DNA from 2 places in the Rothia sp. HMSC066H02 genome. Region 2 is predicted to be linked to the other one. Evidence: riboswitches for the same ligand, from Rfam matches in the RefSeq annotation. Region 2 holds a riboswitch; the other holds the start of a gene.
The links. A riboswitch is a leader RNA that binds a small molecule or an ion and turns the genes downstream of it on or off. The one in region 2 is predicted to bind thiamine pyrophosphate.

Region 1 (6,727 bases), on a different contig from region 2:
CGAATACCGCGAAAAGGACGGTGAAGCCTCCTCACGCGCCTCCGATATCGCTACCGGCCTGCGCACCATCGCCGGCCTCGGCGCCGAAGAACAGATGCGTGAACGCTACCACCGCGGTACCGACGAAGTTTTCGACAGCTACATGCGCTACGAAAAGACGCACCGCTGGATGTACCTCATCCGCGTGCTGCTCGGCGGTGCCGTGACCCTGCTCGGCATCGGCTTCGCCCTCACCGGCCACGTCGAAAACGGCCGCTGGGTATCCGACACGCCCGCCGCGTCCCTGGTGACCGTCGCCTCCATTATCGCGATGATGGGCGGCCCCATCTGGATTACCCAGAACTTCCTCACCGCATGGCGATACGCCAAGATTGCGCTCGCCAAGGTCGCCCGCCTCGAAGGTCACGCGGGTGTACGCCAGGGCGTGCTGAAGAGCCCGCGCACCGACGAAGAAATGGCGCAGCTGGCACGCGCCGAACAGGCAGTCGAGGCGAGCACCCTCGAGGTGCCCGTACCCGTCGCCCCCGCCGGTGCAAGCAACCCGCGCATCGTGTACGTCAACCCGCGCGACTACAACCTCACCGCGCAAGACTACGCCGAGGCGCTCGCCCGCACCCTGCGACGCGGGGGAGAGGACCTCAAGGACGCCTCCGGCCGCCGCGTGCTGCTGAGCGAACCCAACCCCATGATTTTCGCCGGAACCCTGCAGGAGCACCTGCGCCTGGGCACCGTGCCGAACCCCGATGAGGAGCTGGCACAGGCAAAGGATGAGGAGCTGCTGAAGATTACCGACTCCCGCGAAATCGCCTACCGACTGGGCGGACGCAACCCCGAAGACTACTTCGCCGCCCGCATCACCAGCGAAGGCGCGAACCTCTCCGGTGGTCAGCGTCAGCGTCTGGCGCTCGCCCGCGCACTCGCACAGGACGCGCAGGTGCTCATCCTGACCGAGCCGCTGAACTCCGTGGACGAACCCAGCCAGCGCTACATCTACGATGCGATGGAAACCCAGATTGGTAGCGACCGCCTGCCCGTCGGCTACCCCGGCCTGCTGCAGGATTTGGAGCAGGTCTACGTTGTCTCCACAACCGCGGAGACGACCCGCCGCATGGAACGCGACGGCTACCCCGCCGCTCAGGCAGAAGCCCCCGAAACCACTCAGAATCAGGAGGTGAACTAGCATGGCAAAGCAGCTCCCCATCGAAAGCCCCGCCTACGTGGCACGCCGCATGTGGAACTACCTTGCAGCGCATAAGGGGCGAGCCCTCTACACCTTCGTCATCTACATGGTCAGCACCCTCATGGGTGCGGTGGTGCCCCTGCAGATTGGTGCCACCGTGGACGACGTGGTGGCGGGCAAGTTCTCCAGCTACCCGTGGCAGCCGATTCTGATTATCCTGGCGGCGTTCATCGTGCAGGCGATAACCCTCATGGTCTCCTCGTACAGTGCGGCGCGACTGGGTGCGCTCGTCACCCGTGACGCCAACCAGGACACCCTCGACGGCACCCTCGACCTGGATGCACGCACCGTGGAAGAAGCTGGCAGCGGTGACCTGCTCACCCGCGTGACCGACGACCTGTCCTCGGCGGCAAAATCCGTCAGCGAGGACCTGCTCGGCGCGATTTACGTGGTGCTGTACTTCATTATCTCCACGCTCTCCCTGGCGTTCGTGAGCCCGGCAATGGGTCTGATCATGCTGCCCATGATTGCCGGTCTTGCCCTCATCATGTCGAAGATGCTGCCGCTTATGGCGGCACGCAACCAGACCGCCCAGGAGCGCGTGAGCGACCTCAACAGCGTGCTGACCGAGAACATTCGCGGCACCTCCACGATCCGTGAGCTGGGCGTTCATACCGCCCGCGAAGATGCCTTCGCCGGTGAGAACAAGCGCCAGTTCGCCGCGCAACTGGGCATGGTGCGCATCCGCCAGCTGTACTTCACCGTGGACGCTATCAACGCCTGGATCCCCACGATTCTGTGTATGCTCTGGGGTGCCGCCTGCGTGGCTCTCGGCTGGGCAAGCTGGGGTGCCGTAGCGACCGCCTCGGTCATGGTTTTCAGTCTGCGAACCCTCGCCGACATGCTGAACCACCACGTCAGCAGCCTGCGCATCATGCTCGTGAACATGGGCCGCGTGTTCGGTGTGGTCTCCTTGGCGAAGAAGCAGCGTGAGGCGCGTGCACAGCACCGTGCCGAAGCGTTCGCCGCCGTGTCTGATGAAGCCGTGAAGAACCCGGAGTACGCCATTGACTGCACCGACGTCTCCTATGGCTACTCGCCGGACGCCCTGGTGCTTGAAGGTATCAACCTGAAGATTCGCCGCGGTGAGGCGCTCGCCCTGGTGGGCCGCTCCGGTTCGGGTAAAACGACTATGGCTCGTCTGATTGGTGGTTCGCTGACCGCCCTGGAAGGCACCATCACCGTGATGGGTCGCCCGGTCGGTCACGGCGACTTCCCGACCGATGCCGCCGCCGATGGTCGCCCGCGCCTGCTGGTCTGCACCCAGGAAGCGCACGTCTTCTTCGGCACTCTCGCCGATAACTTCACGGTGGTCGTGTCGGACGCGACCGTCGAGCAGATGGGTGAGGCCCTGGACGCTGTCGGTGCCCGCTGGTGGCGCGCCCTGCCGCAGGGCATGGATACTGTCGTGAGCGGCGCGGATTCGCCTCTGACTCGTGACCAGATTCAGCAGCTGGCACTGGCACGTATCGTGCTTGCCGACCCGCACGCCGTGATTCTGGACGAGTCCACCACCCAGCTGGAGCTCGCGGACGCAACCGAGTCCCTGAGCGCCGTGCTGGCGAACCGTGCGGTGCTGATCATTTCGCACGATGCGCGTATCGCCTCTCTGGCTGACCGTGCAGTCCTGCTGCACGAGGGTAGGATCATTGCGGAGGGCTCACCGGCAGAGATTTTCGCCCTGACCTAAGCCCGGAGGATAAGCCCGGCTGATAGTGCCCGGCACTGCGTGAAGCGGTGCCGGGCACTACGTGTTTAACGGCTGGTTTCCGTACAAGGGTGCGCTGAAATCGGCGGCGGGGAGCCCTCGCCGCAACGCAAGACTCAAATGAAAATTTCGGAGAGATTCACTTGTCACCCGCAAAACTTTCAGCTACTGAGAATCGTTGTGATAACCTGGCAGAGCGATATGGGGTGCCTTGAGACGCCCGCGACCCGCTAACCCGCCCAACTGACCGCCCAACTGACCGCCCAACGAAGGGCTACGGCACAGCGGGCGCACGAAACGGCGTAAGAACACTCAAGGCTGAGAGAATCACCCATTGAACCTGCTCTAGTTCGAACTAGCGAAGGGATTATCGATGATGGCAGAGCAGCCTACTGCGCCCGCGTGCGCACCCACCAACCCCTCCAACCCTGTACCCGGCGTGAGCGCCTCCGGAAACCCCCGGGCACCCCAGACAGCTCAGGCACCGCAGACAGCTCGGGTGCCGAGGGTTCTCTCCATTGCGGGAACCGACCCCTCCGGCGGTGCAGGCATCCAGGCGGACCTCAAGTCCATTGCCGCATCCGGCGGTTACGGCATGTGCGTGACCACCTCACTGGTCGCCCAAAACACGTGCGGAGTTCGTGAAGTATTCACCCCGCCCCTGGAATTTTTGACCGCGCAGCTTGCCGCCGTTTTTGATGACGTCACGGTTGACGCCGTGAAAATCGGCATGCTCGGCGACGCAGAAACAATCCGCACCGTCCGTACCTGGCTGAGCGAGCATCCCGTGCCCGTGGTCGTGCTCGACCCGGTCATGATTGCATCCAGCGGTGACCGCCTACTGCAGGCGGAAGCGGAGCAGGCGCTACGCGACCTCGTGCCGCTCGTGAATGTGATTACCCCGAACATTCCGGAGCTCGCCGTGCTTTGCCAGAGGGAGCCCGCTCAGACTTTTGATGAGGCGCACGAGCAGGCGGCGAACCTTGCTGCGGCGACCGGAACTACCGTGATTGTGAAGGGCGGCCACCTGTGTGGTCAGGACGCCGGTAACACCGCGGTCTTCCCGGACGGCACCTGCGCGCACGTGCGCACCCCGCGCCTGGACAGCCGTAATACGCACGGCACCGGATGCTCCCTGTCCTCTTCGCTGGCAACCCGCCTGGGAGTGGAGCTGCTCCAGCACGCCGAAGTCGCAGAACACACCGCAGAGCAGAGCGTTCTGACCAGCGAAGACACCCACTGCGCCCTGCAGTGGAGCACCCGCTGGCTCCACGAATCCATTGCCGCAGGTGCCGGGCTACAGGTCGGCTCCGGTGAGGGCCACGGCCCGGTGGACCACGCCGCCCGTGCCCGCCGTCTGGAGGCTGCCGCCTCCGCGTACCCGTGGCATCACCTGCTCACCACCACCGACTCTGAGGGCAATACTCTGGACGGCACCAGCCCGGAGCGTCTGCTGCCGGTCAGCCCCGTGCCCGCCGGTGAAGCCGTCGTAAAGCCCGCCGGTCCCTGGACCGCCGCCCTCTGGGCGGCCGGTGGCGAAACCTGGCACCAGATCCTGGACCTGCCCTTCGTGCGTGCCCTCGGTGACGGAACCCTCGACGAGGACCTGTTCTCCTTCTACCTGGATCAGGACGCCCTCTACCTGCGTGATTATTCGCGTGCGCTCGCGACTCTCTCGGCGCGTGCTGACATCGCTGAGGCGCAGGTGCACTGGGCCGCCGGTGCGCACGAGGCGATTGCCGCCGAATCGCAGCTGCACGAGGGCTGGCTGGCGAACCGTGCGCGTCTGGGTGGGCCCTCACCGATTACGATGGGGTACACGAATTTCCTGCGTGCCTCCGCCGCCGGTGATGACTACGTGGTCGGTGCTGCGGCGGTTCTGCCCTGCTACTGGCTGTACGAAGAGGTGGGCGCTGTGCTCTCCTCGCAGAACCACGCGGACCATCCGTACGCGGAGTGGTTGAGCATGTACGGTGGCGAAGAGTTCGCCGCGGAGGTGGCGCGTAGCCTCGCGGAGGTGGAGCGTGCGTTTGAGGCGGCTTCACCGGCTCAGCGTGTGCGTGCGGCGCGGGCGTACCTGTCGGCGTGCGTGTACGAGCGTGAGTTCTTTGACCAGGCACACCGAGCATTGCGTTAGTTTGCCGGGCGCTGCGCTAGAAGACTAGCTCTGCGCTAGCTGACTGGTGCTGCGTGAGGGGTTGCACTGCAGTCAGCTCGCAGGTGCTTTAGGTGCCGATGCTTTAGGTACCGATTTTTGGGCTGAATACCGTCCCGGCATGGCGTGAGATGGGTGATTGATGCTTCACTCAAGCTACCGCTGGTTCGGGGGTTGTGCCGGTTATGCTTAAGGCGTCGGTGAAAACCGTTAGCGGTAGGATTCCGGCCCTCACCCAACTGGCTGATGTACCTGCCGCGCCCGCACCTCTACGGCGTGTAACCGACCAGTTTGGCCCGTCGCAACCACCTCATCCAACCCCCGCGGCGGGCCAAACACCTTCCTTCTAGCTTTCGCGAAGAATGTTCGGCATAGAAATATCCCGTGCAGATACTCTCATCTGCACGGGATATTTCTATATGTCTCACCGTTGCGAATCAGCCGCCGCGGCTAGTGCGTCAGGGAAGGGGAGCTGGTCTAGCTTTGAGTTGCCGGGTTTAGTTCTGACCTGCAGAACCTAGTTCTGAATTTATTGAGCTGAGCTCTGAGCCTCAGCTTCGTTCTCCGCATCTTCATTTTTCTCGGCCCGGAACCCCACCCAGAAAGCTCCAGCTGCCAAACACCCGGCAAACCACAGAGAGATACTACCTACCAGCTGATCTAGGAGAGCCATCGCAATCACACCGGCGACAAATCCCCCGACCACCAGGGAGTAATCTAAAGCCGTCATCAGAGCACGCCTGCGGGTGTGGCGTCCTTCGTCCTCAGGCAGGGAGGGGGCGGTATCCGCTGACGGGTGACGAGCCTCAACACGCCTTCTAACAACACGCTCCCTCCGGGTGCTGCAAGCATTAGCTATAGCACGGGTATAGAGGGCGCCGGCCGTGTACCATGCGCTTAACATTTTGCGCCAATTTCCGCTGGTCATAAACAGGGAAAACGGGTTCTCACCAATACGGGTGTCTGCAAGTGCATGAATGAGCAGACCAATAGTGAACGCTAACGCCCCCACCTGGACCCCGTGCTCGCTCACCCGGTGAATCAGAGGAGTCACAAAACAGACGAGGAGGAAGGGCACCAGAGTAAAAATACGCCAGTGTTTCAGGTGTGCCCTCTGCCCCAAAAGATCGTGCAGAAGATGACCGCCCAGGTACCCCAGGCTAAAGAAGATCACTGAGAGCCAACGCAGGTGAATAGCGTGCTGCGAACTGTGACTCATATCAGCAATGAGAAGGATAAAATTACCGGTCTGAGTGGCAACCAAAGCTTTGTAATGAATATGAGAGAAAACATCTACCGCTCCACCCAGGGATGCTAAGAGAAGCGCCATAATCCGCCCGTGGCGGTGCGGAGTTGGAATCCTGGAAAGAAAAAGTGCAAAGCGGGTAGTCATCGTGGTCCTCGGTGGTGAAAAAAGATCCGGGCATGCAAAAACCTCGAGCACCTATGGTACTCGAGGTTTTTGTGATAGGCACGTAGGTGCCTCAGAAGGTGCAAGGTCTACAGTCTACTTGCTCTCGCCCTTGAGTGCACCCACGAGGGGGCCAATGACGTCCATGGGCAGCGGGAAGACCACGGTCGAGTTCTGGTCGGCACCCAGCTCCAGCAGGGTCTGCAGGTAACG
Region 2 (6,727 bases):
CATACCGCCTCGACCCGTCCAACCCAAGCGGCATCCTAAACTCTTGGCCCAACCACCGCATCCAACCTAAAAAATAAAGCCCCAAACCATAAGGTCCGGGGCTTGTGGAGCGGCTGACGGGAATCGAACCCGCGTATCAGGCTTGGGAAGCGTGCGCTCTACCATTGAGCTACAGCCGCATCTTTTTCAGTGTATCGCGCTTGCTTGCCGGGCGTGAAATGTGTTGCGGCTGTTTGTGCGCGGGGTGGCGGGGTTGAAATGTGATGTAGGCCTGTGTGCTGGGGCTGGTGGATGCCTGCACGTGGGTGGTGTTTGCCAGGTATCCTTTAAGCGTGCTTATTTCAGATCGCGATATTCGTCAAGAGATTGCTGATGGGCGCATCGTTCTTGATCCGTTCGATGAGTCGATGATTCAGCCTGCAAGTGTGGACGTGAGGATTGATCGTTTCTTCCGTCTGTTCGATAACCATAAGTACCCGCATATTGATCCTGCTCAGCCGCAGGAGGATTTGACGCGCCTGGTGGAGGTGGCTCCTGATGAGCCGTTTATTCTGCATCCGGGTGAGTTTGTGTTGGGTTCTACGTATGAGAAGGTGACTCTGCCTGATGATGTGGCTGCCCGTTTGGAGGGTAAGTCGTCGTTGGGTCGTCTGGGTTTGTTGACTCACTCTACGGCTGGTTTTATCGATCCTGGTTTTTCGGGGCATGTGACGCTTGAGTTGTCGAATATGGCGACTTTGCCGATTATGTTGTGGCCGGGTTCTAAGGTCGGTCAGTTGTGTTTCTTCCGCCTGAGTAGCCCGACTGAGCATCCGTATGGTTCTGGTGCGTATGGTAACCGTTACCAGGGTCAGCGTGGCCCGACTGCTTCGCGTAGTTATTTGAATTTTCATCAGACGATGATTCCTGCGGATGGTTCTGTGGAGTCTTAGTCTTTCCCGCTTTGGGGTGCGGGCGTGCAGGCTGTGTGTTTGTGCGCCCGCGTTGGGCGGTTTTTCGCCTGTTGTGCTCGTGCGTTCACTCGCGTGCGGGTTTTTATCTCTCACTCTCTAAGGATTTTTGATGAATCTGAAGCCTGTTGTTCTGCGTGTTGCTGGCGCGGAAGTTTCTTTGTATCTGATTGATATGTCGGACTCTTTTGTGGAGCGTTTTAAGAAGGCGTGGGAGCCTCTTGCTCCGGAGTTTTTTGATACTCCTGATGAGGCGTATGCTTCGTTGTCTCGTTTTGATCAGGTGATGCTGGTTCATGCGCCGACTGATGAGTCGGTGATGGATTTGGCGAATCCGCTGATGGGTTCGTTTGATAAGGTTTCGACGCTGCGTGTGGCTGATGATGATTCGGGTATGCAGGATCTGACGAGCCGTATTACGTTGGCAATGATTGAGCAGCTGGTTGGTCGCGGTGTGATGCTGCATGCGGCTGTTATTGGTGACCCTGAGTCGAAGCGCGCTGTGGCGCTGGTGGGTGTTTCTGGTAGCGGTAAGACGACTGCGTCGCGTTTCTTGGGTTCGAAGTTTGCGTACCTGACTGATGAGACTGCGATTATTTCGGATGAGGGTGTTGTGTCGCCGTATCCGAAGCCGCTGTCTGTGATTGTTGACCCGAATGCGCCGAAGGATCAGCAGAACCCGGTGGATTTGGGTCTGAACGTGGTTGATCGTGATGACCTCAGCTATGAGCTGTCGCGTATTGTGTTCATTTCTCGTGATGAGTCGGCTTCGGAGCCGTATTTTGAGCGTGTTCCGCTGCATGAGGCTCTGGTGTTCTTGAGTGAGCAGAGCTCGGGTCTGGCGCGTCACCCTGAGGGTGTTGTGTCGCTGGCTAAGCTGGTGGAGCGTTGCGGTGGCGTGTGGCGCCTGGTGTACTCGGAGGTTGAGGATACTCTGCCGCTGGTTCAGGATCTGCTGAATGGCGGTGAGCTGCCGAATACTGATGAGGTTGAGAAGCTGGAGAAGTACACGGTTGAGGATCACCTGCCGGGTGTGTTCTTGAACGGTACGATTGCGGTGTCTCGTATGCCGGGTACTTCGGGTGTGCGTGTGGGGGAGGACGGCCCGTTCTTGCTGCTGTGTGACACTGAGCTGAATGAGCTGTCTGATTTTGCGGCTGAGTGCTGGCTGCAGGCCGAGGGCGACATTTCGTATGATGACCTGTTTGCGCGTCTGGCTGAGATCTTTGAGGGTCTGCCTGCGGAGGCGTATGACGAGAATTTGAGCGCTATGGCGGCTGGTTCGATGCTGTGGGTTCGTGTGATTGATGATCCGCTGATTGATGACGCGACCTGGGCTCAGATGACCGGCGATGAGGTTCTGGATGAGGAGGAACAGCAGAATGCGCTGGATTCCTCTGAGGATGCTGTCTCTGATGATGAGGATGACGTGGTGGAGGACTAGCCACCGCGGCTTACTGACACGGCTCTCTGGCACGGCTTTCTGAGCTCCGCTTGATAGGCACTGCTTAAGCACGAGGGAGGGGCGGGTAGAAGATAATCTTCTACCTGCCCCTCCCTTGTGTATTTGCAAGGTTATGTTTACAGGCTTGTATTTGCGGGGTTTGTAAGGATGCTTAGCCTCGCAATGTCTTATTGGGCGGCCTTACCGAGCAACACTACTGGGCTGCCTTGTCGCGGCGCTTCTGTTCACGCTTCTGCTCGCGGCGAGCCGCACGCATACGCAGCGGACCGGGCGCCTTCACCGGCAGCAGCAGGAGCAGACCCGCCACCACAACGATCAGAATACCGAGCACACCCCAAATCTGCGCGCCCATGATGCTCACGCACAGACCGAACAGCATCGGCGCCAGGAAGCTGGTGGCACGACCGGTGGTCGAGTACAGGCCGAACAGCTCACCCTCAGTGCCGGGGTCCGCCAGACGAGCCAGGAAGGTGCGGGACGCCGACTGCGCCGGGCCCACGAACAGGCACAGCAGCAGGGCGCATACCCAGAACACGCCAGGCTGAGGGAAGAACAGCAACGGGGTAGCCGCCAAGATAATGCCGACCAGCGAGATAACAATAATCGCCTTCGGGCCCAGGTAGTCATCCAGGTAGCCGCCCAGAATCGCGCCAACCGCCGCGACAGCGCTACCGGCAATACCGAACAGGATCACCTCGGAAGTGCTGAAACCGAACGTGCCCGCCGCAAGAATACCGCCGAACGTAAAAATACCGGACAGACCATCACGGAACACCGCCGAAGCAATCAGGAACCACAGGGTCTGCGGGGACGTCATCTTCAGCCGCTTAATGGTGCGCCACAGCGCCTTGTAGGAGGCGAGCAGACCGCCCTGACGAGCCGGGGAGAGACGCTCCATACCGAGCTCCAGGAAGCGCAGCTCGCGGGTGGGTAGCACCTCCGGCAGGAAGCGCTCGCGGGTGCGCATACGCACCAGTAGCGGCACGCAGAAGAAGAGGCACCAGGCGGCGGCGAACAGCGCGACCGCACGGATATTCAGGGCGTTATCGGTGGTCAGGCCGAGCACCTCGGGGGTAAGCACAAAACCCCACAGCACCACAGCCAGCGCCAGGATGCCGCCGATGTAGCCGGCAGCCCATCCGGCACCCGAAATCTTACCGATATTCTCCGGGTGGGAGATGCGCGGCAGCACGGCGTTGTAGTTCACGTACGCGAACTCGCTGAACACGCTCGCCGCAGAAATTAGGGCGACACCCAGCCACAGGTACTGCGGGGTGGGGCCCACGAAGAAGCACGCCGCCATCGAGCCGACTAGCAGCATGGTGTTCACACCGAGCCAGAAGATGCCCCTGCCGGACTTGTCGTTACGCTGACCGGTGACCGGCGCCAGAATCGCAATGAGGAAACCGGCAACGGTCAGGCCCAGCGACAGCGCCGAAGAGGTCTCTTCGGGCGTACCGAAATAGCTGCTGGTCAGATAGACGGTGAAGATGAAGGTCGTCATAATCGAGTCGAAGCTCGACGAGCCAACATCCCACATGACCCAGGACGCGATCGAGCGGCGGCTATTCGCGTGGTCAACGACCCTACGCGGAGCCTTCGTCTTACGGCGGGGAGAAGAAATAGTCATAGTTGTGCTTTCGGATGCCGAGGTGGCGCTTCAGCGTAGCGGCGGCATGAAACCGGCTGAAGTAGAGCGGGCGTGCTGAAGAAGGAACACCAGGCGGTACGTACCGAGTGGAGATACGTACCGCCTAGCTCATGAACATTCGCGCGGAAAGCGCAAAGTCTTAGTTGAAGAAACGACGCTGCAGGCGAGCAATACCGAAGCTCACCACAGCACCCACGACGGAGGTCAGAACGGTCCAGAGGATGACCTGACGCAGGGTGTCTTCAGACTCGTGGGAAATGGCGGGAGGCTGGTTACCGGTAGCCTTGGTCCAGGCTGCGCCCAGGCCCTTACCAACCAGGGCAGCAGCGCCCATGTTGATACCCGCAATAGCAAGCTTAGCGACGGGGTTCATGTGTATCTCCTTAGCTGTATACGATGCGGCGTCCTGCCCGTGAACCCCTTCGGGGTTGGGTAAGAAAAGAGCGCCACTCCCTAGCGTATAGGGTTTAAGGCGTTCGTGCCGCCTTGGAGCCTCTCCGTCCCAAAATTGTACACCGTGCAATTCTGTAATGTGGGCAGAAGAACGAAACAAAAAGCGGCAAATTGGCACGAACAGCCAGACAAGCCTACAATCAAACCTGGGTTCCCACCCGCACCACAACGGTACGGACAAGGAACCCCAAACGACAGGGGAGCGCCACCGAGGCGCTGAGAGTGCTAAGCAGACCCTCGAACCTGATCCGGTTAGTACCGGCGTAGGGAGTCGAATTTCTTCTCAATGCCCTCGTCCAATCAGAGGGCGAGGACATTCCCCTTCCAACGACGGAAGGACCACCAATGTCACAGAACGCAAACCCCGCCTCCCAGGCATCTACCCAGGCAGAAGCGAAGAAGCCGAACCTGCGCTGGCGAGTCAACGAAATCGTCATCGCTGCAGTTATCGCAGTAGCCTGCGCCGTCATCTTCTGGATCTGGGACATCGCAGTCGGCCCCGCCGCCAAAACCGCACTCGTAGCAGCACCCGAATTCCGCCCCATCGTCGCCGGCGCGTGGCTACTCGGCGGCACCCTCGGCGGTCTGCTCATCCGCAAGCCCGGTGCCGCACTCTTCGGCGAAATCGTCGCAGCATTCATCTCCGTACTCTTCACCGGCGGCGCATGGAGCGGCGAAATCCTGATCGCGGGCCTCTTCCAGGGCCTCGGCGCTGAAATCGCCTTCGCAATCTTCCGCTACCGCCGCTGGAACGCAACCGTCGCCATCTTCTCCGGTGCACTCAGCGGCCTGTTCATGGGTGTTAACGAAATCTTCATCTACTACCCCGACATGGAACCGGTCAAGGCAATCATCTACGTAGCATGCGCCGTCATCTCCGGTGCAGTTATCGCAGGCTTCCTGGCGTGGATTCTCGTGCAGAACCTCGCCAAGACCGGTGTGCTCTCCTCGCTGGCATCCGGCAAGACCCGCCGCTAACCACCAGCAACTAGCCACTCACCACGAGTCACCACTCGGCACACTACAGCAGCCACAAGGCTAAGGAACCATCATGGAAGCAACACCGCGCGGGGCGCGCATCGAGCTCAACAACTTCAGCTGGCACCACCCCGGACGCCCAGAACCCGTCATCAGCGGACTCAACCTCACCATCAACCCCGGTGAAAAAGTCCTGCTACTGGGCACCTCCGGCGCCGGCAAATCGACGCTCCTGCACGCCATCGCCGGTGTGCTCCACGATGACGACGGCGAATCCGCCGGCGGCACCATCACCATCAACGGGCAAGCACCCGCCGAAGCGCGCGGCACCGCAGGCATGATGCAGCAGGACCCCGAATCCTCCATCGTCATGGCAACCGTCGGCAACGACATCGCCTTCGGCCCCGAAAACCTGCGCGTACCCCGCGAAGAAATCTGGGGCCGCGCCACCGAAGCCCTCACCGCAGTAGGGCTCAACCATCTGCCCCTCGACCACCCCAGCAGCGCACTGTCCGGCGGACAGAAACAGCGCCTCGGCCTGGCGGGCATCCTCTCGATGCACCCCGGCGCCATGATTCTCGACGAACCCACCGCCAATCTCGACCCCTCCGGCGTGCAGGAAGTACGCGACAGCATCCTCACCGCCGCGCAAGCCACCGGCGCGACCCTGCTCGTCGTGGAGCACCGCGTGAGCATCTGGGCGCCGCACATGGACCGCATTATCGTACTCGGCGAAGGCGGCACCATCACCCACGATGGCGCACCCGACACCGTACTCACCGAAGCCCGCCAAGAACTCATCGACGCGGGCGTATGGGTACCCAACTATGTGCCGCGTGCGCCGCAGAGCGACAGCGATAGCGAGCACGGCGAAGCGCTACTGCGCGCCGAAAACCTCAGCATCACCCGCGCACAACCCACCCCCAAACAACGACGCGCACGCCGACGCACCATCAAACGCCTCGGCGACACCCCCGCACCCGCACCCATTGACCTGCCTGTCCTTCGCAGCGGCATCAACCTCACCCTGCACGCCGGCGAACACCTCAGCGTGCTCGGACCCAACGGCGCCGGCAAATCAACCCTAGCCCTCACCCTCGCAGGGCTCCTCACCGCACCCAACGGCACCCTCACCGCCACCGACGCGCTCCGTAATTACGACGGTAACCACGGCGGCAACCACGGCGGCGAGCGCGCCTACTGGGACGTGCCCACCTGGACCCCCGCCCA

Region 1: another riboswitch for thiamine pyrophosphate. It lies ahead of HMPREF2999_RS08030 (bifunctional hydroxymethylpyrimidine kinase/phosphomethylpyrimidine kinase); the one in region 2 lies ahead of HMPREF2999_RS07050 (ECF transporter S component).

The regions. Positions count from the first base shown of each region.
Region 1 is NZ_KV818688.1:178,398-185,124, reverse strand. It holds gene HMPREF2999_RS08040 (ABC transporter transmembrane domain-containing protein) at 1-1,180, shown strand, start outside; gene HMPREF2999_RS08035 (ABC transporter ATP-binding protein) at 1,182-2,930, shown strand; TPP riboswitch at 3,141-3,333, shown strand; gene HMPREF2999_RS08030 (bifunctional hydroxymethylpyrimidine kinase/phosphomethylpyrimidine kinase) at 3,322-5,085, shown strand; gene HMPREF2999_RS08025 (YoaK family protein) at 5,633-6,496, opposite strand; gene HMPREF2999_RS08020 (slipin family protein) at 6,611-6,727, opposite strand, start outside.
Region 2 is NZ_KV818685.1:26,504-33,230, forward strand. It holds tRNA gene HMPREF2999_RS07025 (tRNA-Gly) at 106-179, opposite strand; gene dcd (dCTP deaminase) at 333-932, shown strand; gene HMPREF2999_RS07035 (septin family protein) at 1,063-2,394, shown strand; gene HMPREF2999_RS07040 (MFS transporter) at 2,609-4,045, opposite strand; gene HMPREF2999_RS07045 (DUF4235 domain-containing protein) at 4,206-4,439, opposite strand; TPP riboswitch at 4,706-4,806, shown strand; gene HMPREF2999_RS07050 (ECF transporter S component) at 4,865-5,497, shown strand; gene HMPREF2999_RS07055 (ABC transporter ATP-binding protein) at 5,571-6,727, shown strand, end outside.